One region of the Neobacillus solisequens genome, then DNA from elsewhere that is predicted to be linked to it. Evidence: riboswitches for the same ligand, from Rfam matches in the RefSeq annotation. Region 1 holds a riboswitch; each other region holds the start of a gene.
The links. A riboswitch is a leader RNA that binds a small molecule or an ion and turns the genes downstream of it on or off. The one in region 1 is predicted to bind cobalamin.
Positions count from the first base shown of each region.

Region 2: linked by a shared signal. The riboswitch ahead of metE (5-methyltetrahydropteroyltriglutamate--homocysteine S-methyltransferase) and the one ahead of ACI3K6_RS19805 (cobyrinate a,c-diamide synthase) in region 1 are both predicted to bind cobalamin.
Region 3: linked by a shared signal. The riboswitch ahead of ACI3K6_RS02355 (ABC transporter substrate-binding protein) and the one ahead of ACI3K6_RS19805 (cobyrinate a,c-diamide synthase) in region 1 are both predicted to bind cobalamin.

Region 1 is NZ_JBKFGJ010000021.1:76,163-86,976, forward strand. It holds gene hmpA (NO-inducible flavohemoprotein) at 1-760, opposite strand, end outside; gene ACI3K6_RS19785 (hypothetical protein) at 913-1,479, opposite strand; gene ACI3K6_RS19790 (GHMP family kinase ATP-binding protein) at 1,672-2,520, opposite strand; gene cobO (cob(I)yrinic acid a,c-diamide adenosyltransferase) at 2,571-3,125, opposite strand; gene ACI3K6_RS19800 (cobyric acid synthase) at 3,138-4,643, opposite strand; gene ACI3K6_RS19805 (cobyrinate a,c-diamide synthase) at 4,636-6,006, opposite strand; cobalamin riboswitch at 6,154-6,343, opposite strand; gene ACI3K6_RS19810 (GerAB/ArcD/ProY family transporter) at 6,920-8,020, opposite strand; gene ACI3K6_RS19815 (hypothetical protein) at 8,043-8,255, opposite strand; gene ACI3K6_RS19820 (Ger(x)C family spore germination protein) at 8,260-9,519, opposite strand; gene ACI3K6_RS19825 (spore germination protein) at 9,545-10,814, opposite strand, start outside.
Region 2 is NZ_JBKFGJ010000002.1:127,408-138,221, forward strand. It holds gene ACI3K6_RS01100 (HXXEE domain-containing protein) at 68-550, shown strand; SAM riboswitch class I at 681-791, shown strand; cobalamin riboswitch at 863-1,055, shown strand; gene metE (5-methyltetrahydropteroyltriglutamate--homocysteine S-methyltransferase) at 1,215-3,521, shown strand; gene ACI3K6_RS01110 (DUF2935 domain-containing protein) at 3,680-4,519, shown strand; gene ACI3K6_RS01115 (hypothetical protein) at 4,734-4,874, shown strand; gene ACI3K6_RS01120 (hypothetical protein) at 4,921-5,595, shown strand; gene ACI3K6_RS01125 (hypothetical protein) at 5,596-5,763, opposite strand; gene ACI3K6_RS01130 (YozD family protein) at 5,935-6,108, shown strand; gene ACI3K6_RS01135 (hypothetical protein) at 6,294-6,482, shown strand; gene ACI3K6_RS01140 (serine/threonine-protein kinase) at 6,486-7,307, shown strand; gene ACI3K6_RS01145 (sporulation protein) at 7,294-8,064, shown strand; gene ACI3K6_RS01150 (YodL domain-containing protein) at 8,179-8,487, shown strand; gene ACI3K6_RS01155 (hypothetical protein) at 8,533-8,661, opposite strand; gene ACI3K6_RS01160 (lmo1851 family serine protease) at 8,971-10,449, shown strand; gene ACI3K6_RS01165 (hypothetical protein) at 10,569-10,814, shown strand, end outside.
Region 3 is NZ_JBKFGJ010000002.1:383,332-394,145, forward strand. It holds gene ribE (riboflavin synthase) at 1-55, shown strand, start outside; partial or broken gene ribB (3,4-dihydroxy-2-butanone-4-phosphate synthase) at 88-690, shown strand; gene ribH (6,7-dimethyl-8-ribityllumazine synthase) at 748-1,218, shown strand; cobalamin riboswitch at 1,532-1,724, shown strand; gene ACI3K6_RS02355 (ABC transporter substrate-binding protein) at 1,895-2,860, shown strand; gene ACI3K6_RS02360 (FecCD family ABC transporter permease) at 2,826-3,890, shown strand; gene ACI3K6_RS02365 (adenosylcobinamide amidohydrolase) at 3,891-5,360, shown strand; gene cbiB (adenosylcobinamide-phosphate synthase CbiB) at 5,354-6,337, shown strand; gene cobD (threonine-phosphate decarboxylase CobD) at 6,294-7,394, shown strand; gene ACI3K6_RS02380 (bifunctional adenosylcobinamide kinase/adenosylcobinamide-phosphate guanylyltransferase) at 7,352-7,945, shown strand; gene cobS (adenosylcobinamide-GDP ribazoletransferase) at 7,946-8,734, shown strand; gene ACI3K6_RS02390 (histidine phosphatase family protein) at 8,692-9,303, shown strand; gene ACI3K6_RS02395 (bifunctional adenosylcobinamide kinase/adenosylcobinamide-phosphate guanylyltransferase) at 9,255-9,740, shown strand; gene ACI3K6_RS02400 (ECF transporter S component) at 9,709-10,206, shown strand; gene ACI3K6_RS02405 (ATP-binding protein) at 10,209-10,814, shown strand, end outside.

The DNA.
Region 1 (10,814 bases):
CACTCACCTTTAGGATGTCGCCTTCTTTTACCTGATTATGCAGAAAATTGGATACTTTTCCATCAGGATTGGCAGTGCCTGCCTCTTTCTTCACACTAATTCGATAATAGTCTTTCCCAGGTGCATCCGATAAACTATATTGACGAATATGAGTATATTCCTCGCCATCGATTTCTAATTTAATGCTGATATATTGGCCTGGCAAGAAAGTTGGAATTTCTTTACCGTCCTCTGCTTTAAGATAGAATGAGGTAATGACGTCACTTTCTTTAACTTTACGATCCACCACAAAGTTACGAAAATCATCCCATCCACCTTGCTGATTAGAGGCTTCCTCATACATCTCTGCTTCTACACTAATAAAGGCATTGGCAATCTCACCATAAGCTTTTTCCCATGCCGCTAAAATTTCATCAGTTGCGGCATCTCCCAATACATCTTTAATCGCTAATAAGAGATGCTTTCCAACAATAGGATAGTGTTCGGATTTTACACCTAGACTTCTATGTTTATGGCCGATTTGCTTAACGACAGGCAGAATAGCTTCAAGATTATCAATATACGCTGCTGCGGCATACACAGCTCCAGCGAGTGCCTTTTGCTGTCTCCGTTGTTTTTGATTTGCATGGTTAAAAATATGAAGTAACTCAGGATGATTTCCAAACATCAATTGATAAAATCGAGTGGTAATGGCTTCTCCATGGATTTCTAATACAGGTACGGTTGATTTAATAATGTCAATTGTTTTTTGATCTAACAACATAATCACTCCTTATGTATTAACACTAAACTCACAGTGATTATATTAGATAAATCACTGTGAGTTAGTGATATAGATCACACATTTGGAGAATTGGATCATTTGCTCTATAAAAATACACTTCATCTATGAAGTGCATCTTCATGCCCTACCTACTTTTTCTCCATTGGAAATATTAATTTGAACACTCTTTTGCTTAAACCAGTCCATACAAAGCTGTAGATGATTGAGCAAATCAGAATAATGACAACTATTTTTAGATCAATTGTATAAGATACATCTGGACCTAAAACAGGAAATTTCAATACATATAATAAGAATAATATCCCGATGGATAACGCTGCTCCTCCAAAAAAAGGAATTAGCAGCCAATGGTGATAAAATTTAAAGGCAGCTCCGAGGGCAATCCCTAATAAACCAGTGGTAAAAGGAAACACAAACAATTCGCTCGGCTGCATAATGACTAATAATAAGATCGTGATAAAGTAAGACATGAATCCTATTCTTAAAGAGAGCATGGCTGAAAGGACAATTGGAAGGGTCGCCAATATACTAAACGCAAAACCAATTCCTGTAAAAACTCCTGCAGATTGAAAAAGGGTGGTGATGGCAGCAAGTACAGACCCCATGACTAATTTTTTTGCATTTGTATAAGGTGTGGCCTGATGAACCTTCTTTGATTTTTTAAATGACTGCTTATTTTCCAAATGGTTTTTCATGTCACACCCCCTATATTAATAAAGATTTATTCTTTAAGTCTGTATTTATTACTGCAGTTCTTTTTGATTTTTATTATAGGGCCCTTTAAAGTTGTCTGTTAATTTCCGAACCATCCGCTCCAATCAACCGGGTACAAGAATCATCAATGTTGTTTAACATTGCATATTAAAAAAACCAGGCTTTCGCCTGGACTATTCTGTATTATGGAAGGGGCCCAACATTTGAATGGTGGGGAACTCTGTTAAAATACAAGATATTACCTCTTTTTTTTTCGCTATGTTATGATCCATCATGATTCCTGCAACAGTGCCACTATGTGCAACTACGACACCACCCTGAACCTGTTCAGCCAACATTTTCAGTTGGTTAAAAATAGGTTTGGGCAATATTTTTTGATTAATACTTGCACTTATCGTTGCAGCCTTACAAATATACGATATATTATTTTGCCTGAATCCTTCTTTGATCAAGTCATAGGCTACGATCAATCGATCTTTGTCCTGCTCGCTATACGTTTTCTTTATTTGATTATGTTCGATGGTGTTTATGGTTCCACCTAGGTCTAGCCCTACTAGTGTATATGGTGGCAAGAAACCAAAGCTTTCAATCCATTCACCGTGAATATGGTCATAAGCGACAACTTCCTCGTACATGATTCCATCAGTAGGCTCAATTTTTGCTGCTATTTTTGAGATGGTTTCCTTTGAAAGTGGAATGGAAAAACTGTCTGCGATAGCTTTTAATGTTGCCACAATATCGGCGGAGCTGCTGGCCATTCCCTTACCTTCTGGAATGTTTGAACAAATCTCCAAACGGCCTCCCCACTGCAGCCCATAAAATTGTAAAAGGTATTTCGCTGCTTTTTTGGCTTTACTTTTCGAATTCTCCCCCAATATTTCCGATAAAGTTGGGTCTGGGATAAATAAGGCCTCACTTCGCAAGCCCTGGATTGGCATAGTAATTAAAAAAGGCCGGTCCCCCAGCTGACCTTGTACAAGCTCACCAAACGTTCCATTACAACAACCTTTTCCTGATCTCATGACATGAAGCTCCCTAGTGTTAAACATTATAACGGTGAATCCGCTTCGAGTTAAAACTCTATTCCTCTAACGGCAGGAATACCTTCGTCATAATAATGCTTCATCGGCTTCATTTCCGTCACCAAATCGGATTTTTCGATAATTTCATCCTTGGCTGAACGGCCTGTAATAACCAGATGCATTCCTTTAGGGCGCTTTTCAATCAGCTCTAGCACCTCTTCCAAAGGCAGAACATCATGAATTGGGAATGTTTCAATTGCCAGGGCATTGTTCAGTTCATCCAATATGACAAGGTCATAACCGCCAAATTGAACCATTTCTTTAGCAAATGCCCAGGCTTTTTGGAATGCATCTCGATGCTCTTCAGGTGTTTTTGTCCAGGTGAAACCCACTCCGGTTTGAACGATTTCGATTCCCAATTTTTCAAACATGATTCTTTCACCAGATTTACTTTCTGGAGATTTGATAAATTGGATCACAATGACTTTCTTTCCTTGACCGGCTGAACGGACTGCCAGGCCAAGGGCGGCTGTTGTTTTTCCTTTTCCATCTCCGGTATATACTAGCGTAAGACCTCGTTTTGCTTTATTTTCTCTTTTTTCCATCCCTCTTGCACCTCATCCGTTATTTTTTTGAAATTCTAACATTTTCTGTTCGATTAGTGGTACATTTACATGTTTCCTGACATGACTCGCTAGGCGATCAAACGCTTCCTCCCGCAATTGAGTAAAAGATTCACGCTCTTCGATTGGCTCCAACCCTTTTGCACCACGAAGCTGATTAAGGAATTCCTTGCGAAACTCGTCATTATGAAAAATACCATGAAAATAGGTACCTATCACTTTTTCTTCTGTCGTTTTACACCCATCCCATTGGCCGTATAAATCGATAAGGCCCAAGTTTTCTCCTATCGACTCTGTTTCGCCCATATGAATCTCATATCCTGTAACATCGAACCTCTTGTCAAAAAGAGTTAGAGTCCCATTTGATAGTTCGGTCCTTTTGTCTTTTGTGATAGTTGTCCGAATTGGCAGCAATTGAAGGCCCTCTAATTCGGGATTCATAGACTCGATGGCAAACGGGTCTGCAATTTTTTCACCGAGCATTTGGTAGCCGCCACAGATACCAAAAATGACTGCCTTGGTCTGTAACTCGGTTATTTTTTGGGCAAGCCCGCTTTTTCTTAAAAACAATAAATCCTCGATGGTATTCTTACTACCTGGTAGTATCATCAGATCAGGGTTATGTAATTGGTCGGCTCTTGTAACAAAGCGGACATGGCAATCCGGCTCAGCAAAAAATGGATCCACATCGGTGAAGTTGGAAATTTTTGGATATTGGATTACAGCAATATCTAGATCCTTTTCTCTATTTGGGTTTGAAGAATATTGGTTTAATATTAATGAATCCTCCGCATCAATATTTAAATGATCTAAGTAGGGGATAACCCCAAGAACAGGTTTACCGGTATACTCCTCAAACCATGTTAACCCAGATTCGAGAAGCCTGATGTCTCCCCGGAATTTATTGATGATTACCCCGATAACCCGATCACGATCCTCAGGCTCCATTAGCTGAAGCGTTCCTACTAAACTGGCAAATACACCGCCTTTGTCAATATCTCCAATTAAAATCACCGGTGCGTTAGCCATTCTGGCAACCCGCATATTCACTAATTCCCGATCATTTAAATTTATCTCTGCAGGACTGCCGGCTCCTTCAATCACAATCCTTTCAAATTTTTCGGACAGAACGGAAAGCGAACCTTTTATCAGCTTTAATCCCATTTGAAAAAAATCACTTCGATAGGCGCCGGCTTCCATGTTCAGATAGGGTTTCCCATGGACCACCACCTGTGATTGATACTCACGGTTAGGCTTTAACAAAATAGGATTCATATCCGTTGTTGCCTGAATGCCAGCTGCTTCCGCCTGGACTCCCTGGGCTCTGCCAATTTCTTTTCCGTCAATCGTTATGTAAGAATTTAAAGACATATTTTGTGACTTAAACGGAGCCGTTTTATGTCCATCCTGTGCAAAAATGCGGCAAAATGCAGTGACTATCACACTTTTGCCTACATCTGAATTAGTTCCTTGAAACATAAGAGGAATCGCCTTAGTCATTTGCTTGATACTCCTTACATTTATTGATCCAATTCTCAACCAACTCAGGGCATGAGCCAAAGTGGAGGTGGGTATATCCAGCAATTAGGTTCCCTTTCATATATCCTTCTTGTTGTTCGCTGCGGATCCCAGAAGTTAGGTAGGCATGTTTCCATTCCTCTTTCGGATGAAAGGTTGAATAGTGAAATTCATGGCCTTTGGCAATCAGCTTACCTTTTAGCAGAAAGTTTTCGTCCGCTCCTTTAATTTCGCGATATCCCAAGGCAGCAAGTTGTTTTTGCATTTTTACCTTCCCGGGTATAACTCCTGCCATTTCGTACTTATTCCCATCTGTTGTTTCAATAGATTCCGTTAAATACATAAAACCCCCGCACTCAGCTAAAGTAGGCAAACCATTTTTAATCGCAGAATGGATGGAATTTTTTGTATCAGTATAATTTGCCAATTCTTGGGCAAATTCTTCAGGAAATCCTCCTCCTATATATAAGCCATCAATCCTCTCGGGCAGAATTTCGCCTTTTAGCGGAGAAAATTCAATGAGCTCGGCACCAAAGGCTTCTAACAGCTCTAGGTTTTCCTGATAATAAAAATTAAAAGCTGCATCTCTGGCAATAGCTAGACGAACGGAACGATGCTCTATTTTATTAAAATGGGGTTTTTTTACCACTAAAGGAGGGGCTTGTGCTAGTTTATATAATTCATCAACATTTATCGTTTTTATAACCAAGCTGGCTAGCTTTTCAAAAAAGGGCTTCAATTCACCTCGTTCTATCGATGGAATCAATCCTAAATGCCTCTCCGGAATGGAAAGCTCTTGAGTTTGTTTCAAATAACCAAGGACTGGGATGCCACACCCCTGTTCAATAGCTGATTTGACAATATGATAATGTCCTTCACTCCCCACCTGATTGGCAATTACTGCAACAATATTTGTCCCGCTATGAAACTCCTGAAATCCTTTTACCACAGCAGCAGCACTTCGGGCCATACTAGCACAATTGACTACCAATACAACTGGACTTTCGGTGATCATACTTATTTCTGCAGTTGAGCCTTGATTTCTTAAGGGATCTTTTCCGTCAAAGAATCCCATTACTCCTTCAATAATAGATATATCCGTACTTTCGCCAGCCTTACTTACAATTTCTTTTACCATTTCTTCAGTTAACATCCAGCTGTCAAGATTTCTGGAAATTCTGCCAGTAACCGCTGTATGGTAACTTGGATCTATATAATCTGGTCCACATTTAAACCCTTGTACCGTATACCCCTTTTTCATTAGCGCAGACATAAGTCCAATGGTAAGTGTCGTTTTACCAACACCGCTGCCTGTACCGGCAATTACAATTCTTCGATTTGCCATTCCTATTCTCCTCCTACTATGTTAGAAAACTGAATGTAAAAAATCCGTTCAACAAAAAGCTGAACGGATTAAACGCAAGCAGAAAAAGGTTAGAAAGGCGTACCTTCAAACGCTAACGTCTCACCTTCTCAACCCCCGAAGAAATCAAAACTTTTCATAGTTAAGACAGGTCTCCTGACTTGTGTTTCTTCCTACTATCGACCCTTCCCGCACGGACAATTCTACTCCGATACAGTGGTTTGTCTATTTCGTCCACACTTACAGTTACGGGGATAGTTCCGGACTTTCACCAGATTCCCTATTAAGCCTTCTTGGCATCTTACCTATTTTCATATTTTTCTATTATAGTAACCTAATTATAGACACAATTTCAATAACTTCCATAAAAACTATGAAAAAACCCTTACATAACTTTTATTTAAGTTGGATATGTGAAATAGTTGATATTAAAAGGACACACAATTTATTACCTTCCAACTAAAGCCCAGTTAGTTTGAGTACAAAACTTCACCATCTGCAACTAATATTTGTGTGATTAATGGAATTCGGATTGTCCTCTTATTTTTGAACTGATCCCATCAATTATGAAACGGTTCCAGAAAAAATCTAAAAGAGCTTTATATTCATTAGTATTTTCGATTTATCATTTTAACCACCCTCATCTACTTATGGTACGGTTCACCGCACTTAGTTATGGGAAGGTTATTAAAAAATTACAAATTATAAACTAACTATCGAAACAAACATATTTTAACAGTACTGATTTTATTACTAGCTGCTTTAAAAATGGAGCCAGTTGAATGACAGGGTTTTCTATTATTTGTCTTTAATGTAGAGCTTCAGCAAATAAGAAAAGGACATCCCTCGATATCCTTTTTCCATTCACTATACTTTTTTAAAATCAGTTTCAAACCTACACATTAGCCAGTACCTTTCTCTTACGCCTCACCACAGCCCAAAAGATAAAAAGAAGTGGCAGAACCGTCCCCATTAAAATATTTAGGGGTACATAGGTCTTAAATAGGAATTCTGTTAACTCAATGAAATTTTTAGAGAAAAAAATAGCCCCAACACCTATTAACCATCCTATTGGAACAATCAGTGGCTGGTAGGTCGATATCCTGAGTACTTGTGCGGTACCAAGGCTAAGGCCATAAAAGAATAATGAAATCCTAACCATTAAACCAACAGTCCAAAATAAAATCGCAATAGCATCAAATCGATTTACAACTTCCCCCGCCTCAATATAACGAACCTCTGTAAATGTCGGAAATGACATATTTGCCGCTTCTTCAGGGCCAAATAAGGCAACTGGCCCAGTGATTGGTCCCAAAAAGAAAAGCAAAGTGAACCCCACTGCATATAAACCCGTCTTGATTAGTTTTTCCGGACGCTTTACATATGGCAGAACCATGCCTAAAATAACAAATTCTCCAAACCATCCCATTATGGATACGGCTCCTTTTGCAACCGGGATAACACCATTGCCCATGATGGGAAGAAGGTTGCCATAGTCCTTGTCATTCACAAATGTCATAAATACAACAGATACAGCCGCCAATACTAGAACTGGCAGCATAATTTGGTTAATTCGTGCCAATGTTTCTAATCCTAAATAAACTATAAAGGCAGTTAATAAAAGAATGACAGAGATGAAGGCCCATAATGGAGTCTCTTCCATAATAATTTTATAGGCTTCACCAAATAATCGTACCCCTAAAACGGCCATTATATAAAAATAGAGCAAATAGATAATCCCCAATATTTTCCCAATCCATGAAAAATGTTGAAAGAGAATTTCTATCAAGGAGAGCCCGGGAAAACGTTGAACCAATTTCGACAGGGCTAGAATTCCAATTAAGCTCAAAATAGAACCAACGATTCCGGCAAGCCAACCGTCTTGCTTGCTTTGATCAAGAACCAAGGTGAGCAAAATCAAGTGTCCAATTATAGTTAAAGAGGTGATTGCAAGCATAGCTGCCTGAACGTTGCTGATTTGTCCTTTTTCGCCCATAACGGTCTCCTTCTTTCCATTCTTATAGGGGGGATAATAGATTTAATAATTTTGCAATGGATAACACATTCTGAACTTTATAAATCGCCAGTACCCCGGCAACAATGGTCAAACCGATAATACCAAGCTGAACCGCTAAAATTTTATACTCTTTCTGTTTCCATATATAGTACACGTGGAGACCAGCAGTTCCAAGAACCAGAATAATAAATAAAAGACATATTAAAATATTCATATCTTCACCTTTCCCGAAGTCCATAACGTGATATATTGGTAATGACTTTTATCTGAACTGGCATCTCTTTTAATCCGCCGCTTCTCCACCCCGAAGAAATATCTTTCCATTCTTTGGGGTATTTGCGATAGATGGACTCTCCAAAGTAAAAAATATCGGCTTGCCATTCTTGTTTTACTTTGGCAAATGTATGATTTACCTCTTGCTTTATTTTATCTTTTAGCTGTATGTTTAACTTTTCCATTTCATCTGAACTCAAATTTACATTTTGACAAGTAATTTGTCCGATATCCCCATCTACCTTGATCGTAACCTCCATTTTTGGTTTACCGTTTACGATTTGAGGAGTACTTACAGAGCTAGTTTGGTTAATTTTTAAACTAATGGTTCCACTCTCATCCTTCGGACAACTCAAAATCACAACATCATTTTTTAATTTCCCATTGACCCAAAGAACACCGCGTGTTTCGTCTTTGTCTAGCCAGCCAATAAGGTGATCTCTTTTGAAGACGGCTGTACCTTGAATACTGAATGTATCAGTATTTTGTTTCATGGTTGAGTCTTTTTTCTGCGAATCCTGGCTGCTTGCATCTTTTAGAAAACTTTTGCCGGACACAACTTGCTCCAACTCTATTCCCTCGTCGCCAGCTGCGCTAATCTCACCGGTAAATGGGTCTTTCATTTTCATTGAGAGAGCTTCAGTAAATTGACTGAGATTTTGAACCATACTTGACATAGTGATCCGTTTTGTTTTGGTGAAGGCTGAAATTTCAGAACCTAACGGGTTTTTTAACTGTGTGGGTTTGTTGATAATATCGCTAGCCTTCCCTTTCGTAATCAACAATTTTATGTTTGGCCGAAAGCCATTTTCCCTTCTTAAAAAATCCAATGATTCTTTCATGCTTTCGCTTGCGGCCTTTTCCCCAAAAATTACGACCTGGACATGTCCCAAATAGACTTCCTTTGAAAGGGAGGTAGCAAGCTGGCTCATTGATTCCAACAAACTCCTGCCTTTGCTTGTGAAGATTAACTCCTTATCTTTTGCGCTGCCGGAAGATGATTGGTGAGTTCTGTCTTCCAGTTTCGGGATTAATGCCGTTAATTCAAATTGACCAACCTCATTTTTGTCGATCCCTACCACATTTAAAATAGCAAGATCATTTGCTTCCCGGCTGCTCCAACAACCTGTTAAGGTAAAGGAACTTATGCATAGGATAAAAGATAACAAAAAGTTTCGCGTTTTCCCAAGATCATGTTTTATCATTGGCATCACCCTCTTTAAGCTTCCTTTAAGGATTGTCTTCATTAGGACCTGTACGAAGTATGTTATCTATGTCCAACCCAGGCTGGCGTGTTTTGATTGCCCACCATGGAGCCCTTATAAACACATCTTTCCATCCTTCTTTTCTACCAGGGGAGATAGGTGAAAAATAAGGTACACCGAAAGAACGTAAACTGACTAAATGTGCAAGTGCAAACATTAGTCCAACCAGTATCCCCATAAATCCAAAAAATCCTGCTAATAATAGCATGGGTAATCCTAATAACCGAACCACTTGATGAAATGCATAGTTAGGTAAAATAAACGAAACCATGGCTGCCACTGAGACAGAAATAGCCATTACTGGCCCGATAATTCCTGCTTGAACTGCAATTTGGCTGACCAATACAAGCCCTAATATAATAATAACTGCACCACCAAACACTTTTGGCATCCGAAGTCCGGCCTCTCGGACCAATTCAAACGTTATAAACATGAAAATGGCTTCTACCAAAACCGGATATGGCAACCCTTCCCGACTTGCCGCGATTTTAAGCAATAGTGGCGTTTGAAGTAAATCCTGGTGAAACGTGTTCATGGCCAAAATAAAACTTGGAAGAATGAGTGTAACCAAAAGCCCCAAAAGCCGAATCCATCGGGTAAAGGTGGCGATTAAAGAGCCATTATAATAATCCTCATTCGAGTGAAGAAATTCTACAAAGACAGCTGGTGCGGTTAATACAAATGGGGTTCCATCCGTCAAAATTGCAACCTTACCATCCAGCAAGTTTGCACATACCCGATCCGGACGTTCCGTGCTATATACAGTTGGAAAAGGGGACCATCTTGAATCTGCCATTATCGATTCTAAATAATGGCTTTCTAAGATGCCATCAATATCAATAAGAGAAAGCCGCTTGCTTACTTCGTCTACCACCTTATCATCAGCTATCCCCTTTATATAAACCACTTTTATCTCGGTATTGGTCTGCCTTCCTACTCGTAAATGTCTCACCTTAAGTGAAGGATTTCGCAACTTCCTGCGAATTAGCATCAAATTTGTTCCGATATTTTCCACAAATCCTTCTCTAGGCCCTCTTACTAATGATTCCGAGGGTGGCTCTTGCACCGACCTTCCTGCTTCTTTAACGGTAGAAAACAAAAAGGCTTGATCGATTTGATCAACCAACAGCACTGTGTTCCCGATCAAAATATGGTCAATGATGGATTCTAAACTTCTAACATTATTTATATTGCTAAACGGGAAACGATTACGAATAGATACTCGAATATCATCG
Region 2 (10,814 bases), on a different contig from region 1:
TATCAAAATTTATTGCGTAATTCTTATTCAATTAACGATGTAAGTTACTTGAAGAGGGGGAAGATATATGGACTATTATCTTGTTATATTTTTTTGTTTTGCTATTACACTTCATAATATCGAAGAAGCAATATGGTTGCCTAAATGGTCACAGCAATCTTCAAGGTTTCAAAAGCCAGTTTCTTCAAGTGAATTCCTTTTTGCTGTTATTTTTATAACTATTTTGGCTTATTTATCTGCATTTAGTTTTTTGTATATGCCAGAATTAGATTTTGCGAAATGGATGTTTATTGGATTTTTAGGTTCAATGATTTTAAATGCTATTTTTCCGCACCTTATTGCGACCATATTGATGAAAAAGTATGCACCAGGACTTCTCACTGGTTTATTACTTAACCTTCCAATAAATTCATTAGTTATCTATCAAATGTTTTCAAAGAATATAATTATATGGAAAGAGTTAATCATATCAACATTTGTAGTAGGAATTATTTTATTGGCACTTATTCCTTTTTTGTTTAAAGTGGGTGGCAAAATAACTCCTTCTTAATAGGTTGATTGAGGATTAAAAACTTTATTGAAATAGGCAAAATATTTATGTTTTTTGAAAATTACTTTGACAGCTCGTGTTTCTAATGCTATTATGACTATTAAATTCAGAACATTATAAACTATTAAAACTCTTATGAAGAGAGGTGGAGGGACTGGCCCTGTGAAGCCCGGCAACCATTCAACAATTTTGTTGAAAAGGTGCTAATTCCTGCAAAGCATTTTGCTTTGACAAATAAGAGAGGATTCCATAAGTGATGAAGACCTCTCTATTTTCAAATAGAGGGGTCTTATGTCTTTTTCTAATTTAAAATTAAATATCAGATGCATAGGTGCTGTGAGTATGATCTACACAGCTTAAAAGGGAAGACCGGTGAAATTCCGGCACGGTCCCGCCACTGTAATGGGGAGCGACTTATCATGAACCACTGTTTCATAGTTTGAAATGGGAAGGGATAAGAAGCGATGAACCAAAGTCAGGAGACCTGCCTGTTGTATGCTCTTGTACTCTACGGATGTATAGGGAGGAGTGATGAATACGTGTTGAGAAAACCAGATGGTCTCAACTCTAGTTAGCTATGCGTATAAATCTCTCTTTTCTAATTGAAAAGAGAGATTTTTTAGTTGAAGACGAAAATACAAACATAGAAGGAGATAAAAATGCGATGAATAAAGTGAAAAGCTCGAATTTGGGTTATCCGAGAATTGGTGAAAATCGTGAATGGAAAAAGGCTCTCGAACAGTTTTGGGGTGGTAAACTAGAAAAAGAGGCGTTCTTAAAACAGGTCGAGGAGATTCGTTTGCAGCATCTTCAAAAACAAAAGGATAAAGGAATTGACCTGATCCCAGTCGGAGACTTTAGCTTGTATGACCATATTCTTGATACTGCTGTTATGTTCGGTCTAGTACCGAAGCGCTTTAAATACGATGGAGGTAAAGTATCACTTGAAACGTATTTTGATATAGCACGAGGCACTAACGGTTCGGTTGCATCTGAAATGACAAAATGGTTTAACACAAACTATCATTATATTGTTCCAGAACTGGACAGAGCAATACCTTCCCTTGTCGAAAATCGCCCACTTCAATTTTATAAAGAGGCAAAGCAAAAACTTGGTATTGACGGAAAGCCTGTTATCTTAGGACCTGTAACATTCGTAAAGTTGTCAAAAGGGTATAAAGAAAGTGAGTTCCATGCAGTTGTAGATCAATTTGTACCGCTTTATGCTGAGATTTTACGTGAATTGCAAAAAGAAGGTGTAGAGTGGGTACAAATCGATGAACCAATTCTCTCTACAACAATCTCAAAAGAAGAGGTAGCATTATGTAAAGGCGTTTATAGAACGTTGCATGAGGCGGCACCAAACGTAAAGGTGATTTTACAAACATATTTTGATAGTATTGAACATTTCGAAGATGTCATTTCACTTCCTGTTCAAGGGATTGGTCTTGATTTTGTACATGATCATGGTGAGAATCTTATTGCTTTGAAAAAACATGGTTTCCCAAAAGATAAGGTGCTTGCTGCTGGAATAATTGACGGACGTAATATATGGCGTGCGAATCTAGATGATAAATTATCCACCCTAGCAGAGATTACAAAAGTCGTTTCAAAAGATCACCTTATTGTACAACCTTCATCAAGTTTATTGCATATACCTGTGACCGTTAAAAGTGAAGAATCACTCGATGAGGTATTAAAGGAAGCATTATCATTTGCTGATGAAAAATTATATGAAGTCGCTGTCCTTACAAAAGGTATACAAATTGGAAGAGATGCGATACAAGAAGAAATGGCGGCAAGTACAAAAGTGATTCAAACTTTAAATGAATCATCTTTTCGATATAACAAACAAGTTCGTGAAGCCATTCAAAAATTGCCTAACTATAAAGTAGAACGTGAAGTACCATTTCATGTTCGTCAAAAGATTCAAGAAGAGGCTTTTCAATTGCCACTTCTACCAACCACAACAATTGGAAGCTTCCCACAAACCCAAGAGGTAAGAAAACAGCGTTTAAATTGGCGTAAAGGCGAGTTAACGGATGCGGAATATGAAGAATATATTAATGCAGAAATAAGAAAATGGATTGATATTCAAGAAGAGCTTGGCTTAGATGTGTTTGTACATGGAGAATTTGAACGTACAGATATGGTTGAATATTTTGGAGAAAAATTAGCCGGTTTTCAATTCACAAAATTTGGCTGGGTTCAGTCATATGGTTCCCGTTGTGTAAAGCCACCTCTTATTTATGGGGACGTGTCTTATCAAGCACCAATGACAGTTAAAGAAACTGTATATGCACAATCGTTAACAACCAAGCCGGTAAAAGGGATGTTAACAGGTCCAATAACAATATTAAATTGGTCGTTTGTACGGGATGATATTTCACGCTATGATGTTGCCAATCAAATTGCGCTTGCGCTTCGAAAAGAAGTGGAAACACTTGAGGCTCATGGAATCCATATGATTCAAGTCGATGAGCCGGCAATTCGCGAAGGACTACCATTAAAACGTGAAAACTGGGAAAGCTATCTGAACGCTGCCGTTTATGCATTTAAACTTGCTACCACCTCAGTGCGAAATGATACACAAATTCATACTCATATGTGCTATTCAGACTTCGAAGAGATTATCGATGCCATTAAAGCACTCGATGCTGATGTTATTTCAATTGAAACCTCAAGAAGTCATGGTGAATTAATTCATGCCTTTGAAGAAAATACGTATGACAAAGGTATCGGTCTTGGTGTATATGACATTCATAGCCCACGTGTACCAAAGCTTGAAGAGCTGGTAAGAAACGTTGATCGTGCTCTTCAAGTACTTGATCCGAAGCTGTTCTGGATTAATCCTGATTGCGGTTTAAAGACACGCGGTATTAATGAAACGGTGGATGCACTTAAGGTGATGGTTGAAGCAGCAAAACAAACAAGGGAAAAGCTTAGAACAAAGCACACTATTAATTTATAAGAGATTTAAAGCATTAACGAGATCTTTATTAGGTCTCGTTTTACTTTGAGTTAAATTATAATCCCAACAATAATTTATGTGGCGGAACTGTTTTAGGAATATTTAAATGACCTATTCAATAACAATAGAATAATTGCAGTATTTAAGGGGGCCTTAGCATGAACGGACAAGAACGCGAATTACATGCTGATACAGGGGTTACATCTGGGCTATTCGTTGAGCGTTCATTAAATGAAATTCGTTTTTGGGCTAGGATCATGAAAGAGCATTCTTTATTTCTTCGATTAGGTTTTAGAGCAGAGGATACACAACTCATTCAAGAGGCTAATCAATTTTATCGTTTATTTGAACAAATCGAACAAACTGCCTATTCCTTCAATAACCAAACAGACCCCGAACAAATAAGAAGGTTTAATTCCGAGGTACAACAAGCTGCAACGAATATTTTCGTATTTAAAAGAAAAGTATTAGGATTAATTCTCACATGCAAATTACCTGGGCAAAATAATTTCCCACTATTAGTTGACCATACAAGTAGGGAAGCCAATTATTTTAGAAAAAGATTAATGGAATTAAATGAAGGAAAATTACAACCGCTTCCAGATGCCATTATTAAAGAAAATGTCTTCTTTTTAAGGATTATGGCAGATCACGCCAAATTTATTGGCCATCTCCTTGATCCATCAGAAAGGAAACTAGTTGATTTAGCACGCAATTTCAGCAATGATTTTGATCAATTGCTGTATCAAGCAAGAGATTTAGATTCTATGAAGCCACAATCTCAAACAGTTCCTCTTTTAGATCAATTCCTTGATCAAAATCGGGTGTCGGTCGCTTCTCTAAGGGACTTTAAGAGAACAGCTCGTGATTTAATTGAGCAATGTAGAATAAAGAGCATTATTCATCCTTTATTAGCAGACCATGTTTTCCGGGAAGCTGATAGGTTTCTTGAAATCATTGATATGTTTGACGCGCATCTTACAGGCAGTACACAATAAACTAGAAAACAGCTAATGTTAGAGAATGTGTAAAGCATTTGGTCTTGAAAGTAATAATCGAGTTGCTGCAGCAGCTCTTATTTTTTTTGAAAGGTTTTGGGTCAACGGTTCAATAAGTTCATTTTTCCGTTTTTTCTAAAATTATAACACATACATAATAGACAAGATTCCATTCAAAAACGACTTGCATATTATACAACGAGGTGATTTCACCATGAAAGTTAAGTATGCAGAAAGAGGTACTTTTGATCCGGATAAAGCGGCTAGGGGACTAATTGAATTGTTTAATAAAACCTACAAGCAAAATAGTCAAGAAAATAAACCACCTGATAGAGCGGAGATTAAAGCAAAGTAAACTTGTGTACCAATATGGTATGCGGTTTTTTTTATTGTTTTATATTATGGATGGAAAAACCTTAAACCAAAAGTTTAAAGGATCCAGTAAATTTAGAAATGTAACAGATGTAAAATGGCTGGATGGTTCGTATGTATATGAAGTAAATAAAAGCCATGGCTTATTTGTTGAATCTGCTTTAAAGCCGTTGTCAGATTACGATGGCAAGGTGTTGGAACAGGAGCATATTGATATTGAATATAAGTTTTTCATTGGGGATGTTGTTCAAGTAAAGGGATATGAGGCAGACCTTTTCAAAGTAGTTGGTTTCCGGACAGAAATTTGGCGTTCTAAAGATGATGCGTGGGAAGATGTTATTTATGAGCTCTCCAGGGTTCATGATGGGGAGTGGCTTGAAGTCGGGGAGGACGAACTTACTTTAATCGCCGATGCGGAAAGTGCGGACACCTTTATTCAAAAACTAGGTCTCTTATACTTAGTGAATAAGCAGGAAAAAAACAATTCTAAGTCGCAAATAAAGAATCAAGTTCGCCAATCAGAGCTTGAAGAAATCACCCGAAAAAAAGAAAAGAAGAGATTGATAGATGATCTATTAGATCTCTATAATGATTATCGAATTTTATATAATTTATTTCATGACCAGGAATATTATCAGGTCATGCGGGTTATCTTGAAAAAATTGAAAGCCATCTCAAAGGAAGACGGAAAAAGCCATGTATAGCTACCATCTGATGATTTCAACTAATAGGTAGATGACGAATGGAATTCCCGCCCATTTAATCATAGAAAACATGGTATCTGTTATTCTTTCAAACCATTTAATGATATGACTTTCTTCTTGATTCAGATCATTTCTTAAAGCTTCTAACTTCCATTTTAATTCTGACATATTCTCACACCTCTAATGGTTGTTTTTACTTATCTTATGCTTGTCCATTCTTAAAAAGACTTCCTTTTTAACGTTGTACACAAAAGCACGAAATTATATCAGAAGCTTTTTTAAGTAACTAGCATGAAAAAGCTTTATGGTTCATACATTCTGTAAAAAGGGGGCGATAGCTTGAAAGAAATTGAGGTTTTTATTGATACAGAAGAGATTGCAGAATTTTTCTTTCATGAGCTGGTAAAAAGGGGATACGTTCCCAGTGAAGAGGAGTTGGAGGAAATCGCAGATATTACCTTCGAATATTTAATTGAAAAAAGTATTATTGATGAGGAAGTAGAGGACGAGTAGGTAATATCTATTTTAAAATTAGGGGATTTAGTTATTCCTTTATGATAAATCAACCGAAAGGCGTGCATCTTATTGCCCGCTTTTTGTTTGTGTTCCTCAAAGATAAAAGGGAAAAATTATGAAATCACGAAACCTTTTATTAGTGGCTTCGTATAAATGATTACGAAGACGGAGGAGGGAATAGGATGTTCAAAAAGATCATTAAATCGATTATCCAAAGTAAGTTGGGTTCTCATCATAAACACCATCATTACGGTTCGTCCAGTGATGCTTGGAAAAAACAAAAATATTATAAGCACAATCATATGGGGCATCATCATTATAAAAAGAAGCATAAAAGCGGCAGTTTCTTGTCTAGTTTTTTTAGCAGTTAAACGATGATCAAAAAAGTGATGTTATTGCTTTCCCATATTTTAGAGAGACCTTTTCATTCAGCTGATGTAATTGCTGGACGATACGAAGTGATTAAGCATTTAGGGGCTGGCGGTTATGGGCACAGTTATCTAGTGTTTGATGAAAAGACTGGTACAAAAAAGGTATTAAAAGCACTTCGCCTTCATAAAAGGCTTACTAAAGAGGGAAGAAATGGATTTGAGGTTGAGAAGAAACTATTAGGCTCACTTGAACATCCTGGATTTCCAAAATATTATGAGGATGGAATGCATAATACCATCCCATTTTTTACGATGGAATATATTAATGGAAAGAATTTTGAGCAGCTCATTTTTTATGAGGGCTGGAAAATAACTGAATTAGAATCTTTTACAATTGCCTCCAAATTACTGGAGCAAATTGACTATTTGCACCGAATGGGAGTCATTCATCGAGATATTCGAATTCCTAATGTCCTATTAGACGGGACTTCGATTCGACTAATCGATTTAGGATTGGCTAGACCGTTAGATGGTTCAAAAAAGAAGAAGGGTCCCAGCCAAGATCTAAGAAAGGAGCTAAACTTTCAGGCAGATTTTTACGGGCTCGGTCATTTTCTACTGTTTTTGCTCTATTCGAATTTTTCCTTTGAAAAGAATCAGCAAGAAAAATCGTGGGAAGAGGAGTTAAATATATCGCCACAAGGCCAGCAAATTATAAAACGGCTACTCCAAATAAATCCTGTATACGAGAATTGTGATCAAGTAAGAGCGGATATACATCTATTAACGAAACAATTAGGAGGTATGAAACATGTCATTCTTTAACAAAGTTTTTGCAAGTGTGGGGATTGGATCAGCAACTGTGGATACAAAGCTTGAAAAGGAAACGTATATGCCTGGAGAGACGATTAATGGGGTAGTGGAGATAAAAGGTGGAAAGATTGATCAACAAGTAGATGATATCTATCTTTCTGTGAACACCACTTATTTACGGGAATCAGATGATCGTAAATATTCTGTGACCGCAACGATTGACCGTTTTCGTGTGACAGCCCCTTTCACCATTAGAGTGAATGAAAGAAAAGAAGTTCCATTCTCATTCCAATTGCCATATGATACACCATTATCCATTGGTAGGTCTAAGATATGGGTGAGCACCGGTCTAGATATAAAAGGTGGAGTGGATCCAAGTGACAAGGATTATTTAAAAGTGGTCCCTAATCCGTTAATGACGGCTGTGTTTAATGCTGTTGATCAACTCGGTTTCAGAATACGTGAAGCAGATTGTGAAGAAGCACCAAGAAGGCTGCGTGGACGTTTGCCTTTTGTTCAAGAATTTGAGTTTGTCCCAACATCAGGTCCCTTTAGAGGAAAACTGGATGAACTTGAAGTAGTCTTCCTCCCATCAGGTAACGGTGAATTAGATATTATGTTCCAAGTTGACCGAAGAGCGAGAGGTTTAGCCGGCTTATTCTCTGAAGCAATAGGAACGGATGAAACCAACGTCAGGTTATCCATAACCAACCAGGACATGCCATATCTACAACAGAAAATTCAAAGCGTAATTGAAAGATATTCTTAGAAAATCAAAAAAATTGGATTCGACAAAATTAGTGGAAATTTGATGAAGGAATTTTTAATGGTTATCTCCAATTATTAGAATAGTCAAATAACTCTTTTGGTTGGAGGAGATCAAATGATCAAACTATTAACAAATAAAAGTGGTACTCATTATGATGTGACGATCTTTCAAACTCCAAGGCAGCGGGAAAAAAAAGGGCATAAACAAGTTTATAGAACAACTATTGAGGCCAATAGCCGAGAAAATTGTTTGAAGGAAACCTTTAGTCGATTTAATGTAACCGATCGAATTCCCCTAAACTATAAGGGCAGATTCTTGACTACCGGGGATATCGTCCTAATTGATGAAGGACGTGGTGGACAGCATTACTATCAATTAAAACCAGGTGGCTGGTTTCCTATTAATCGAATCCTCTTGCTTTAACATATAAAAACCTAAGGGTAGCTCCCTTAGGTATTTTTTTAGTGGTTAGCGTTTACGTCCGCCGCTTGCTTGGTTTTCTTTGGCATGGGCCTCATGCTCGGCTACAATCGCTTCGGCAGGAATATGATTATTTTTTTTCGGTGAATTAATGCGGCTGCGATGCTTTTTTCCCATAATGGATCTCTCCTCATTTTATATTTGTGGAAAAATACATAGTGCTTTCTTTGGAGCTATTAATAGAATGCCTCATTTTTAAAATTTCATGACAGAGGGATAAAAAGTATGAACAGATTATTAAAAATTACATTTTCATGATTAATTCTTTGTTAATTTTAATTAAAAGATGTTATTCTAAACACTAAGGGTTTTATTTTTATTATGTTACAATTGTTTTAATCATTTGGAAGTAAGCTTAAGGTTGTAGAAATAGGTTTTAGCCCATTATGTTATTTATTTTTATGGTTATTGAAAGTGGTGAAGGCTTTGGAAGAAGAGAAAAATGAACAACAAAAAGAAACTCAAGAGCAAGCAACTGAAAACAAGTCGGGGTATATTCGCCTGAAAAAGTTCCACTTTATTATGCTGTTGTTTTTAATTGTGTTTTTATCAGCTGGAATAACGACCGTAGCCCTTTCGTTTGGTGATGAGAAGGTGGTTACCGTTAATAATGAAAGAACTGAATTCAGCAAGCTGTACGAAGCATATGATACATTAAAAAAAGAATATTATAAAAAACTTGATGATCAAAAGTTAATTAACGGGGCAATTAATGGTCTTGTGGAATCATTGGATGATCCCTATTCTGATTATATGAGCAAGTCAGAAGCGACAAGTTTTCATAACAGCATCTCCTCTTCGTTTGAAGGAATTGGTGCTGAGATTCAAGAGAAGGACGGACACATTTTAATTGTATCACCAATTAAAGGGTCTCCTGCAGAAAAAGCCGGTTTAAAACCAAATGATATGATCCTATCGGTTAATGGGAAATCCCTTCAAGGAATGACTTCAAGTCAAGCTGTCACTTTAATTAGAGGTAAAAAGGGAACAAAAGTGGAGCTTTCCATTCAACGTCCGGGCTCAGAAGCACCGATCAGTGTTCCGATTGTCCGGGATGAGATACCAATTGAAACCGTTTATGGTGAAATGGTAGATGATAAAATCGCTAAAGTTCAAATTACAAGTTTCTCCAGCAATACTTCAAAGGAACTGGTTACAACCTTAAATGATTTGCAGAAAAAAGGGATGCAAGGATTGGTTTTAGACTTGAGACAAAATCCAGGAGGATTATTGGACCAAGCTATTTCCATATCAAGTATGTTTGTTCCTAAAGGAAAGCTTATTGTGAAAGAAGAAGATCGAAACGGGAAAATCAAGGAAATTCCTTCCCAGAATGAAGGTAATCCTAATCTTCCGCTTGTTGTCTTAATCGATAAGGGAAGTGCAAGTGCGTCGGAAATCCTTTCAGCAGCAGTAAAAGAGTCAGCTGGAGTACCGCTTGTTGGAGAGAAATCATTTGGTAAAGGAACAGTACAAACGGCATCAAACTTTAAAGACGGTTCAAATTTGAAATACACGATAGCGAAATGGTTAACGCCAAATGGCAACTGGATTCACAAAAAAGGGATTAAACCTGATTACGAGGTCGCACTTCCTGAATATGCAACTTTGTCAATTATTAACCCTGATAAAGAATTAGCCCTATCATCCTCCTCCACAGAGGTCCAAAATGCGCAGAAAATGTTAAAAGCAATTGGGTATGACCCTGGGCGTGAAGATGGATTTTTCGATGAAAAAACAAAGGCTGCCGTAATCGCATTCCAAACAGCCAATCAATTACCTGCAGATGGTGTTTTAAAAGGTGATTCCAGCATGAAACTGATGGAACTGTTACGAGAAAAAATTCAAGCTAATGATACTCAGCTGCAAAAAGCGGTAGAGGTATTAAAAGGAAGAATGAAATAGAGGAAAAATCCCGATTCGATGAGAGTCGGGATTTTTTATTCATGAAAAAAATGAATGAGATGGAGAACTTCAGGTAACTCTTAAAATGTAGTATTTTTGTCTGCTGAAGGGGGAGTTACGTGAAAAGGTTTGTCATCATCCTTATATTTTTTCAGATCCTCCTAAATGGACCACGGGTCGATGCTACGTCTGAAATTAGTTATAAGGTGGAAATGCCAAATTGGAAGGAAGTTGACCGGATTCTGCCCCGGTATTCCAAGTTTACAGTGATGGATGTAGAGACGGGTAAGCGGTTTCGTGTTCAAAGGCGTGCAGGAAGTCATCACGCAGATGTTCAACCGCTGTCTGTTAAAGATACGAAAATC
Region 3 (10,814 bases), on a different contig from region 1:
TGCAACCAAAAACGGCGGGATTACAGCACAATTTTTAGAGGATCATGGGTTTTAATAGTCAGGGCTTCATAGAAGGAGTGAAGGAAAATGTTTGATTCAATTGAAGAGGCGATAGCTGACTTAAAACAAGGCAAAGTTATTATAGTCTGTGATGATGAGGACCGAGAAAACGAGGGTGACTTTATTGCCTTAGCTGAAAAAGCAACCCCAGAAATCATTAATTTCATGGTGACCTATGGAAGAGGGTTAGTTTGTGTTCCCATCGAAAAGGAGTTGGCCCATAAGCTAGATCTAAAGCCTATGGTAGAAAAAAATACTGACTCACATGGCACTGCCTTCACCGTTAGTATTGATCACAAATTTACATCAACAGGTATTTCTGCTTTTGAACGCTCAACCACCATCATGAATTTGCTTAAACAAAATGCGAAGGGTGAAGATTTCAAGAGGCCAGGGCATGTTTTTCCCCTAATAGCTAAAAACGGTGGGGTTCTTGTGAGAAATGGACATACTGAGGCTGCTGTAGACTTGGCGAAATTATCGGGAGCTAAACCAGCAGGAGTGATTTGTGAAATTATGAATGAGGATGGTACGATGGCACGGGTTCCGGAACTTCGTAAAATCGCAGACCGTCTGGATTTAAAGATGATTACCATCAAGGAATTGATTGAATACAGAAAGACAATGGAAACGTCAATGAATCTCAACTTGACAACCCAGGTCTAAATCATGATTGGAGGAAAGTAAATGGGACATTTATATGAAGGAAATTTAGTAGGTTCAGGCCTGAAAATTGGTATTATTGCCGGACGATTTAATGAATTTATTACTGGAAAATTGGTCAGTGGTGCTCAAGATGCTCTGAAAAGACACGGCGTTGGTGAAGAGGATGTAGATATTGCTTGGGTCCCAGGTGCATTTGAAATTCCATTAATAGCTCAAAAAATGGCACACAGTAAAAAATATGACGCTGTTATTACATTAGGAGCTGTCATTCGAGGGTCCACTCCGCATTTTGATTATGTGTGTAACGAAGCAGCTAAAGGTGTAGCTGCTGCCTCTATTAGCAGTGGGGTTCCTGTCATTTTCGGTGTATTAACGACAGATTCCATTGAACAAGCCATTGAACGTGCCGGTACCAAAGCTGGAAATAAAGGCTGGGAAGCAGCGGCATCCGCTATTGAAATGGCGAATCTTTGCCGAACCTTAGAGTTGTAAAAGGCAATATTTTAAAATAAGGCTGTGTTAAAGAACAGAGTTGATTTTTAACACTCTGTTGATTGTAGCGGAAGGTGCGAAGACTCCTCGAAAATGCTAACGCATTTCCTTCGTGCGTGGGTGAATTCTAAGAAGAAAATCAATGTCCTGTGGGAGTACGGTTCTGGAGAGACCCCGCAGGCGCAAGCGCCGAGGAGGCTCGCCGAAACGCCCACGGAAAGCGAAGCACCTGGAGCGGAAATCAACTGACAAGTTTAAAAGTGCCTAAAATAAATGTATACAAATCCTATTCCGTTTTTTATAATGGGAGTAACAAAAAATAATGAAAATAGGTGCTAAAATCCTCGAAAAGGGATTTTTGCTTAAAAGGGAAGTTTGGTAAAAAGCCAACGCGGTCCCGCCACTGTAAATGGGAGCAACCCACAAATTGTCACTATCGAATCGATGGGAAGACGTGGGGAGTGATGACCATAAGCCAGGAGACCTGCCTATTTGAATGCGCCAAATAACCTACGAGGATAGGGAGGTGTGGACGACTAGACTACTATTACATATGTGTTAGTAATTGAATCTAATCAGACCAACATCTCCATTTTGTGTGGAGATGTTTTTTATTTGGTGGCGTAAGGAAGACCTATTATTTTTTGTATAGTAAACATGCAGGGGAGAGTATGAAATGAAGAAATTGTATTCACTATTATTTGTAGTACTATTAACATTAGGGGCTTTGGCCGGTTGTACAGGGGCAAAAGATCAAGTTAAAGAAGAGAAAAAATCCAGCGTGGAAAAGAAATCAGAAAAGGTTTCCTTCCCAGTAACCATTAAAGATGCAGTGGATCAAAAGGTAGTTATTGATAAAAAACCTAAGAAAATTGTTTCACTAATTCCTAGTAACACGGAAATTACTTATGCATTAGGGCTTGGAAAAGAAGTTGTCGGCGTTTCAGATTTTGATAATTATCCAGAAGATACGGCTAAAAAAGAGAAAGTCGGCGGACAAGAAATTAATATTGAAAAAATTATTTCGTTAAAGCCTGACGTTGTTTTAGCACATGCATCTGGTGTACATAATTCAAAAGAAGGCCTTCAACAGCTGCGCGATGCGGGCATCAAGGTACTAGTTGTCAATGATGCGGAAAATTTTGAACAAGTGTATGATTCCATTAATATGATTGGTACTGCCACCGGAGAGAAAAAGAAAGCCGAAGAAATCGTTCAACATATGAAAGATAAGTTGGCGGAAATTAAAACAAAAGCAAAAGATATTAAAGAGAAGAAAAAAGTGTTAGTGGAAGTATCACCATCACCTGAAATTTATGCTCCTGGTAAAAATACGTTTATGAATGAAATGCTGAATTTGATTAATGCTGAAAATATTGCGGGCGACCAAGAGGGCTGGATTAAGATTGAAGAGGAAGCCATGATTAAACGCAATCCTGATGTGATTGTGACTACATATGGCTATTATGTTAAAAATCCAACAGAGCAAGTGTTAACACAAAAAGGTTGGGAAAATGTTAATGCTGTGAAAAACAAGCAAGTTGTGGATGTCAATTCTGACAAAGTTACTCGTACGGGTCCAAGACTTGTTGAAGGAGTAGAGGATCTTGCCAAGGCTGTTTACCCGGAAGTATTTAAATAAACATTATATAGCCTTCTTAGTGGCAGGGATCTTTTTGATTCTTTCTATTTTATTTGGTATTTCGATTGGAACTGTTTCAGTTCCAATCTTTACTATTATTAAGATAATAGGTGCAAAGCTGTTTGGTGGAATCTCGACAAGTGGCATTGACCCCATGTATTCTAGTATTGTCCTCAACATTCGCTTACCTAGAGTGATTTTAGCTGGTCTTGTTGGTGCGTCACTTGCCATTGCCGGTGCTGCCTTTCAGGGCTTATTAAGAAACCCGTTAGCAGATCCATATACATTAGGTGTCTCATCAGGGGCTTCACTAGGTGCAGTCCTAACCCTATTCCTCCAGATTTCACTTCCGCTAGTGGGGATGTTTACATTACCCATTTTAAGTATTGTTTTTTCGTTAATGACGATTTTTTTAGTCTTGTCATTTGCTAAAAAGATAGAGCATTCCATGAGAGTGGAAACCATCATCCTAACTGGAATTATCTTTAGCTCTTTTTTAGGAGCACTGATCTCTCTAATGATTGCCTTAACGGGAGAGGAGCTAAGACAAATCATCGGTTGGCTTTTGGGAAGCGTTTCGATGCGGGGCTGGGACTACATATATATCATATTACCGTTTTTTATCATAGGCTCTGCCATTCTTTTATACAATGCAAAAGAATTAAATGCCATGTCCTTTGGAGAAGAACGGGCTCATCACTTAGGTGTCAATGTCCAAAAAAGAAAGATGATTGTATTAATTTCAGGGTCTATCCTAACGGGGGCAGCAGTAGCGGTGTCAGGCACCATCGGGTTTGTCGGATTGGTGATTCCCCATTTATCAAGATTGTTGTGGGGACCAGATCATAAGTATCTTTTACCGCTTTGCATTTTGACTGGGAGCGGCTTTTTGATTATCGCGGACCTTATTTCAAGAACAATTATATCTCCAAGCGAGCTTCCGATTGGTGTTATTACCTCTTTAATTGGGGCTCCCATTTTTGCCCTTATCTTATTACAGAGGAAACGGAAGGAAAGAGGTGATGAATAGATGTTATCGGTTCAACATGTTTCCGGAGGATATGGGAATGAACTTGTCGTAAAAGATATTTCATTTGAAGTAAAAACAGGTGAATTATTTGGGATTTTGGGTCCTAACGGAAGCGGAAAAACTACTCTCCTTAAACTTCTTAGCGGCATACTGCCCGTCCGATCAGGCGATCTATTCATAAACGGGAAAAAACTGAAGGAATACACACAAAAACAGTTTGCAAAAAAAATTGCTGTATTATCACAACACTCTTCACATTCCTTTTCCTATTCTGTAAAAGAAACGGTTGCACTAGGGCGATACGCTCATCAAAAGGGTTTTTTTCAAAATTGGAGCAATCAAGATGAAGAAGTAGTACAATTAGTCATGAAGCAAGTGGGTATTTCAAATTTTCAGCATAAAGATATTAATGCTTTATCTGGGGGTGAAAAGCAAAGAGTATTTCTGGCACAGGCACTTGCTCAAGAGCCTGAGGTTCTTTTGCTTGATGAACCGACGAATCATTTGGATTTATCTTATCAGAAAGAATTACTGGATTTATTAAAACAGTGGACTTTGGATCATAAATTAACGGTTATTTCGATTTTTCATGATTTAAATCTTGCGGGTTTATATTGTGATCGCTTATTACTGCTGGAAAAGGGAAGGATCAATAGTCTTCATATTCCGAATGAGGTTTTAAAAGAAGAACGAATTAAGGACGTTTATCGGACGCGTATCCAAAAGCAACCTCATCCAAAAGTAGCAGCGCCGCAAATGGTATTGTTGCCAAATGTGTATAATAATGGCCCCACTTATCATGTTACTGAGGATATGCTTCATGTATCCGATGACATTATTTCTTTAAAGTCACCAATCCCTTTGAAGACACTTTCATCTGGTGTAATCGGGTCAGGCGTGGGCTGGCATGATACGTTCGTGAACCGACATGTACATAAGGATTATAATTGCAGTAATCACATTCAAGAAATGACTGATTTTTTACTAGCGAGAGGATTTGAACCTTCGGATACAGTCGGAATGATGACAGCTGTAATCTTGGAAGATGTCGTTTATAAAAAACTAGATGGAGAAGGGTTTTCGATATTTCTCGTCGTCACTGCCGGAGTTGGAAATGCTGTTGATGCCGCACGGAGTCATCTTCATGAAGTTGAAAAGGTACCAGGCACTATTAATACTTGGATCTTTATCAATGGAGAACTGACGGATGAATCTTTTATTCAAAGTATTATGACGGCAACCGAAGCAAAGGTTAAGGCATTGCATGATTTAAAGATTGAAGATAATCGAACAGGAACTATTGCCACTGGTACTTCAACTGACAGTATTTTAGTCGCTGCTACACAAACGGGAAAAATGTTGGACTTTGCGGGGACGATCACTTCATTAGGGAAACTGATTAGTAAAGCTGTTTACGAATGTACTACAGAAGCTATACAAAAATCTCAAAAAAGGAAACAAAAATGTTAGTTTATCATTTAGTTTCAATTAGCATTGCCTACATAGTCGATTTAGTTATTGGTGATCCACCAAAGTGGCCTCATCCAGTAAAATGGATGGGTTCACTGATCGCCTATTTGGAAAAACGTTGGAACAACGGATACGATAAGAAAACGAAAGGGGTTTTGATGCTCCTTTTTGTTTTGTTGACAGTCTTTTTTGTAGTCATCTTAGTAACCTGGATGGCCTATGAAATTCATCCCGTTTTCGGAATTGCAGTGGAAAGTATCATCATATCGACCACCATTGCCCAAAAAAGTTTGCGGAATGCCTCTCTTGAGGTTTATCAACCGCTTATAAATGGAGATTTGGGTGAAGCTAGAACAAAACTATCCTATATTGTTGGCCGTGACACTGATGAGCTTGATGAAGGTGAAATTGCCAGAGGGGCGATTGAAACGGTTGCGGAAAATACGAGTGATGGTGTTACGGCACCGCTATTTTGGGCATTGATTGGCGGTGCCCCGTTAGCTATGGTCTATCGTGCCACGAATACTTGTGATTCAATGGTTGGCTATCAGAATGAGAAATTCCAAGAATTTGGCTGGGCCTCTGCCAAATGGGATGATGTGATGAATTGGATTCCTAGCCGTCTAACTGGATTGGTCATGTTATTGGGAAATCGGCCGAAGATCCTCCATTATCGAAAAGCATGGTCGATTTTGTTTAGAGATGCCAAAAAACACCCTAGCCCTAACAGCGGTTGGGGGGAAGCAGCTGTTGCTGTCATTTTGGGAATACAACTGGGTGGGATTAATTACTATAAAGGTATTGTTTCCAATCGTGCAAAAATGGGGGAGCCCCTTCGACCAATCGTGGCAGAGGATATCAAAAAAGCAAACATGATTTTACATAAAACAGTGTTTCTATTTTTACTTTTTCTTTGGATGGGAGGGATGATGATTGAACTGGCCAGTACATGGATCAAATCCACAATATCTTTATAAAGCAATGGGGCTTCCATTACCTCAAGAGTATGTTGATTTTAGTGCAAACATTAATCCATTGGGACCACCTAGTGTTTTAAAAGAAAATTGGCCTCATTTTTACGATAAATTGATGGTATATCCTGACCCTAATTCATTAAAACTCAAAACCTTCATTTCAGAAAAGGAGAAACTGCCAGCTGAATCACTCCTGATTGGCAATGGCGGATCAGAGCTTATTCATCTTGTTTCTCGGTGGCTGACTGGAAAAACCGTTTTAATCGTGCAACCGACTTTTTCAGAATATGAAAGTGCCTGTCGCGCGAATCAATGCGAGATTCGCTACTTTTCATTAACGGGTCCGGAATTTAAATGGGAAATGAATAAGTTTCGTGAGAGTCTGGCGGGAGTTGACGCCCTGTTTTTTTGCAATCCTAATAATCCTACCGGTATCCACTATTCACAGGAACTCGTCTTAGAGATCATTAAGGTCTGTAATGAGGAACAATGTGTGGTGATCCTGGATGAAGCCTTTTACGATTTTGTTGTGGAATACGAGTCGATGCTTCCTTACATCCATCATTACCCGAATTTAATGATCCTTAGGTCAATGACGAAGATGTTTTCGATACCTGGTCTGCGATTAGGATATTTAACTGCAAGTGCAAAAGTGGTAAGAGAATTGCTGCCTCTACAGCCGCATTGGAGTGTCAATACGATTGCCCTGTTGGCTGGGGAGATTTGCCTTGGTGATCATGACTTTATTTTAAACACTCAGGAGTTTATCGCTATGGAGCGAAATCGGCTATTTGATTTTTTTCAACATCATAGGTTTCTCGTAACAAATTCAACTGTAAATTTTTATTTATTTAAGGATCCAACGGTAAAGAATCAATATGAAATGTTTGAATTCCTGGTGAAAAATGCCATCATTCCTCGCCATACCTTTAATTTTCCAGGTTTAGAAGGCAATTGGCTTCGATTTGCGATAAAAAGTAGAGAAGAAAATACAAAACTCATGGAGGTGTTAGCCCGATGGCGGACATCCCATCCCTTGTATTCATCAGCGGTGGAGTAAGAAGTGGGAAAAGCAGCTTTGCAGAGAAAAAGGCAGTTGAAATTCATAAAAAAACCGGTGCCCGTTTACATTATTTGGCCACCGGTATGCCATCTGATGAAGAAATGGTGCGGCGAATTGAAAAGCATCAACAGGATCGTATTACAGACGGATATCAGTGGATCACGATCGAGCAGCCTACCAGAATTGAAAAAGCACTAGAATGGTTGGGTGTTCAAGATATTATTTTACTAGATTGCGTTACCACTCTATTAAATAATGAATGGTTTTCTACCTCTGCAGAAATGGAGGACACCTTTCTTTTAAACGTAAAAGAAACGATTGTGCAGGGCATTTCCATGTTAAAGGAGCATGCCATGACAGTTATAGTGGTCAGTAATGAGGTCATAAATGATCTACCGTCTGAAAATGAGTTAGTGTTCAAGTATCAAAGAGTGTTAGGACATATTCATCAGGAACTAGTCAGGCTAGCTGATGAAGCTTATTTAGTTGAAAACGGAATCCCAATCAAAATGAAAGGGGAGAAAAGTCCAGCTGTGGATCAGAGGTAAATGAAATTTATAAAAGGATTTTTAATTGGGCTACAATTTTTTACTGCTATTCCAATCACCAAAGAATTACCAATCGATCAGAGCCATTTAAAAAGGACCATTCAAGCTTTTCCACTGGTCGGTTTATTTCAAGGAATTTTATACTCTTTGTTGTTTTTTGTAATGAGAGAATATACGCCGTTTTCCCATTTGGCAATGTCTTTTTTGTTATGGCTGGCGATGATTCTTCTGACTGGTGGGATTCACTTAGATGGTTGGATGGATGCGAGTGATGCTTTTTTCTCCTATCGAGATAAGGAAAAAAGACTAGAAATTATGAAAGACCCACGAACAGGTGCTTTTGGGGTTATTTCGATACTTATATTATTATCCAGCCGGTTCCTGTTTCTCTATGAGATCACGATCACTAATCAGAACTCCGCTTATTTCCTTATCATGACTATTCCTTTTTTGAGCAAAACGATTATGGGGGTTATGTTGTTAACGGTTAAGTCAGCTAAGCAAGAAGGTCTGGGATATTTATTTCAATCTGCTGCGGGAGCTTCTGCCTTAACGATTTACCCAGTTTATTTACTGGTTTATTTTATTGGCAGTTTGTTCTTTTTTAATCATATTTTATTTATGGGCATATTGATATTTTCAGCCGTTGTTTTCTGTCTATTTTGCCGCCGAAAAGCGATGAAATGGTTTGGAGGAATAACAGGTGATGTACTGGGGGCAACTGTGGAGGGGGCTGAATTATTCCTATGGATGATCGTGTGGTTATTACATTATTTCGTCATGGTATAACAGAAGCAAATGTACGAAGAGCCTACCTAGGTTGGACAGATTCTCCTTTATGTCCGGGAGAACCAGTTCTAATGAACCTGAAGGAACATGACATTTATTTTTCAAGTGACTTACCAAGATGTACAGCCACCCTGAATTTGGTGTTCCCACAGGCACATCCTTATTTGTTGTCTGAATTAAGAGAGATGAATTTTGGTGATTGGGAAGGAAAAACGTATGAAGAATTAAAAGATGAACCCCGGTATGAACAGTGGCTAACAGACCCAAGCAGGTACAGTCCTCCAAATGGCGAGTCCTATCAGCAATTTAGCGAAAGAGTGCAGGCTGGATGGAGAAAGCTTGTCCAAATGGTTTTAACACAAACATTTGAACGTTGTGCTGTCATGACACATGGAGGAGTGATTCGGTATTTGTTATCTGAATACGCTCCCGAAATTCAGGATTTTTGGAGTTGGCAAGTACCACATTCACAAGGGTTTGAATTGGCATTTAATAGAAATGGGCTAAGGAGGGGAGAACGATGCACTTTATTACAGGTGGTGCCTTTAACGGAAAAAAAGCTTGGGTAAAGAAAACGTATCAGTTCACTCAAAAGGACCATTGGATCTCCGCATACGCAAATATCTCTCTGCCGTTAGATTTATCAAATGTGAGGGGAGACCTCCTTGTTATAGAAGGGCTCGAAATATGGATAAAACAATTAATCAAGCTATATGACAGTAATTGTAGTCTGGAAAAATGGCGTGAGTGCTTAGATGTCTGGGACACTTGGGAAAAAGCAGACACATGCCGCCAATTGGTAGTTATTGGAACAGATATCTCAAAAGGAATTGTACCGATTGAAAAAGAACAGCGTTTGTGGCGGGATGTCACTGGATGGGTTTATCAAGATTTAGCAGCTAGATCAACCCAAGTGGAATGGATTTGGTACGGTTTGAATCAAACCATTAAAACGGAGAGAAGGGATGAAAATAATGAAGAATACTACACAAGTGAAATTTTATAGTTGGCTGGCTTTATTTATAGCTTTATCGGCAGTAGGTGCCGCCATCAAGGTACCAGCTCTAGTTGGGAGTGTGGCACTTGATTCTTTCCCTGCATTAGCGGCGGCTGCACTGATGGGCAGTGGTCCTGGTGCAATCGTGGCTGCATTAGGACATTTAGTTTCCGCCATGATCAGTGGTTTCCCTTTAGGCCCGATGCATTTGATTATCGCAGCAGAAATGGCCATCCTGGTATGGTTATTTGGTTTCATTTATCGAAAAAATAAAACGATTATTTCTGGCCTTATCTTTATCTTCGGAAATACGATTGTTGCACCGCTTCCATTTATGTTTTTAATAAGTAAAGCCTTTTTTATCGGGATGCTTCCATCGCTTTTTGTCGGGTCTCTCATAAATATAGTGATTACCTTAGTAGTGGTACCGCGGCTTGTGAGTGTTGTGAACCCCAAAATAAGTGAAGGAAAATAAACATGATGAGAAATGTCATTACGATTCCAAGTGGAAATGGATATCACCTTATTATTGCTAGTGATAACAGCGGGGCAATTGGACTGAAGAAACATGACCATGTTCAGGTATCCTATGAAATGGTTGCCTATTATTCTTTTCGCGTTGCAGCAATGGAGTGTATGGCAGCAGGAGGGAATATAAAGGCAGTAGTACTAAATAATTTTTGCGGTGATGACTCTTGGGAGGCGCTGGTTCGGGGGATTCGGAAAGGATTGTCTGAACTTGGGGTGAAAGATGCCGAGATAACTGGAAGTACAGAAAGCAATTTTTCGCTGCTTCAATCAGCTATTGGGGTAATCGTCATGGGGGAAGGAACGAAATCCAACGCAAGTGTAGGTGAGTTCACCAACGAGAAGAAATTGGCGGTAATTGGTCAACCATTAGTTGGGGATGAAGTAATAGCCCTTGAAAATCAAGTAGCACCTTTGCACATGTTTAAAGAAATATCTCGGTTACAGGATGTTGTAACTTGGCCGGTTGGATCAAAAGGGATTTTACATGAATTGAAAAGGATGTATCCTAATAGTGATTTTAACAAAGAAACGGCAGTAATCGATTTGGACATG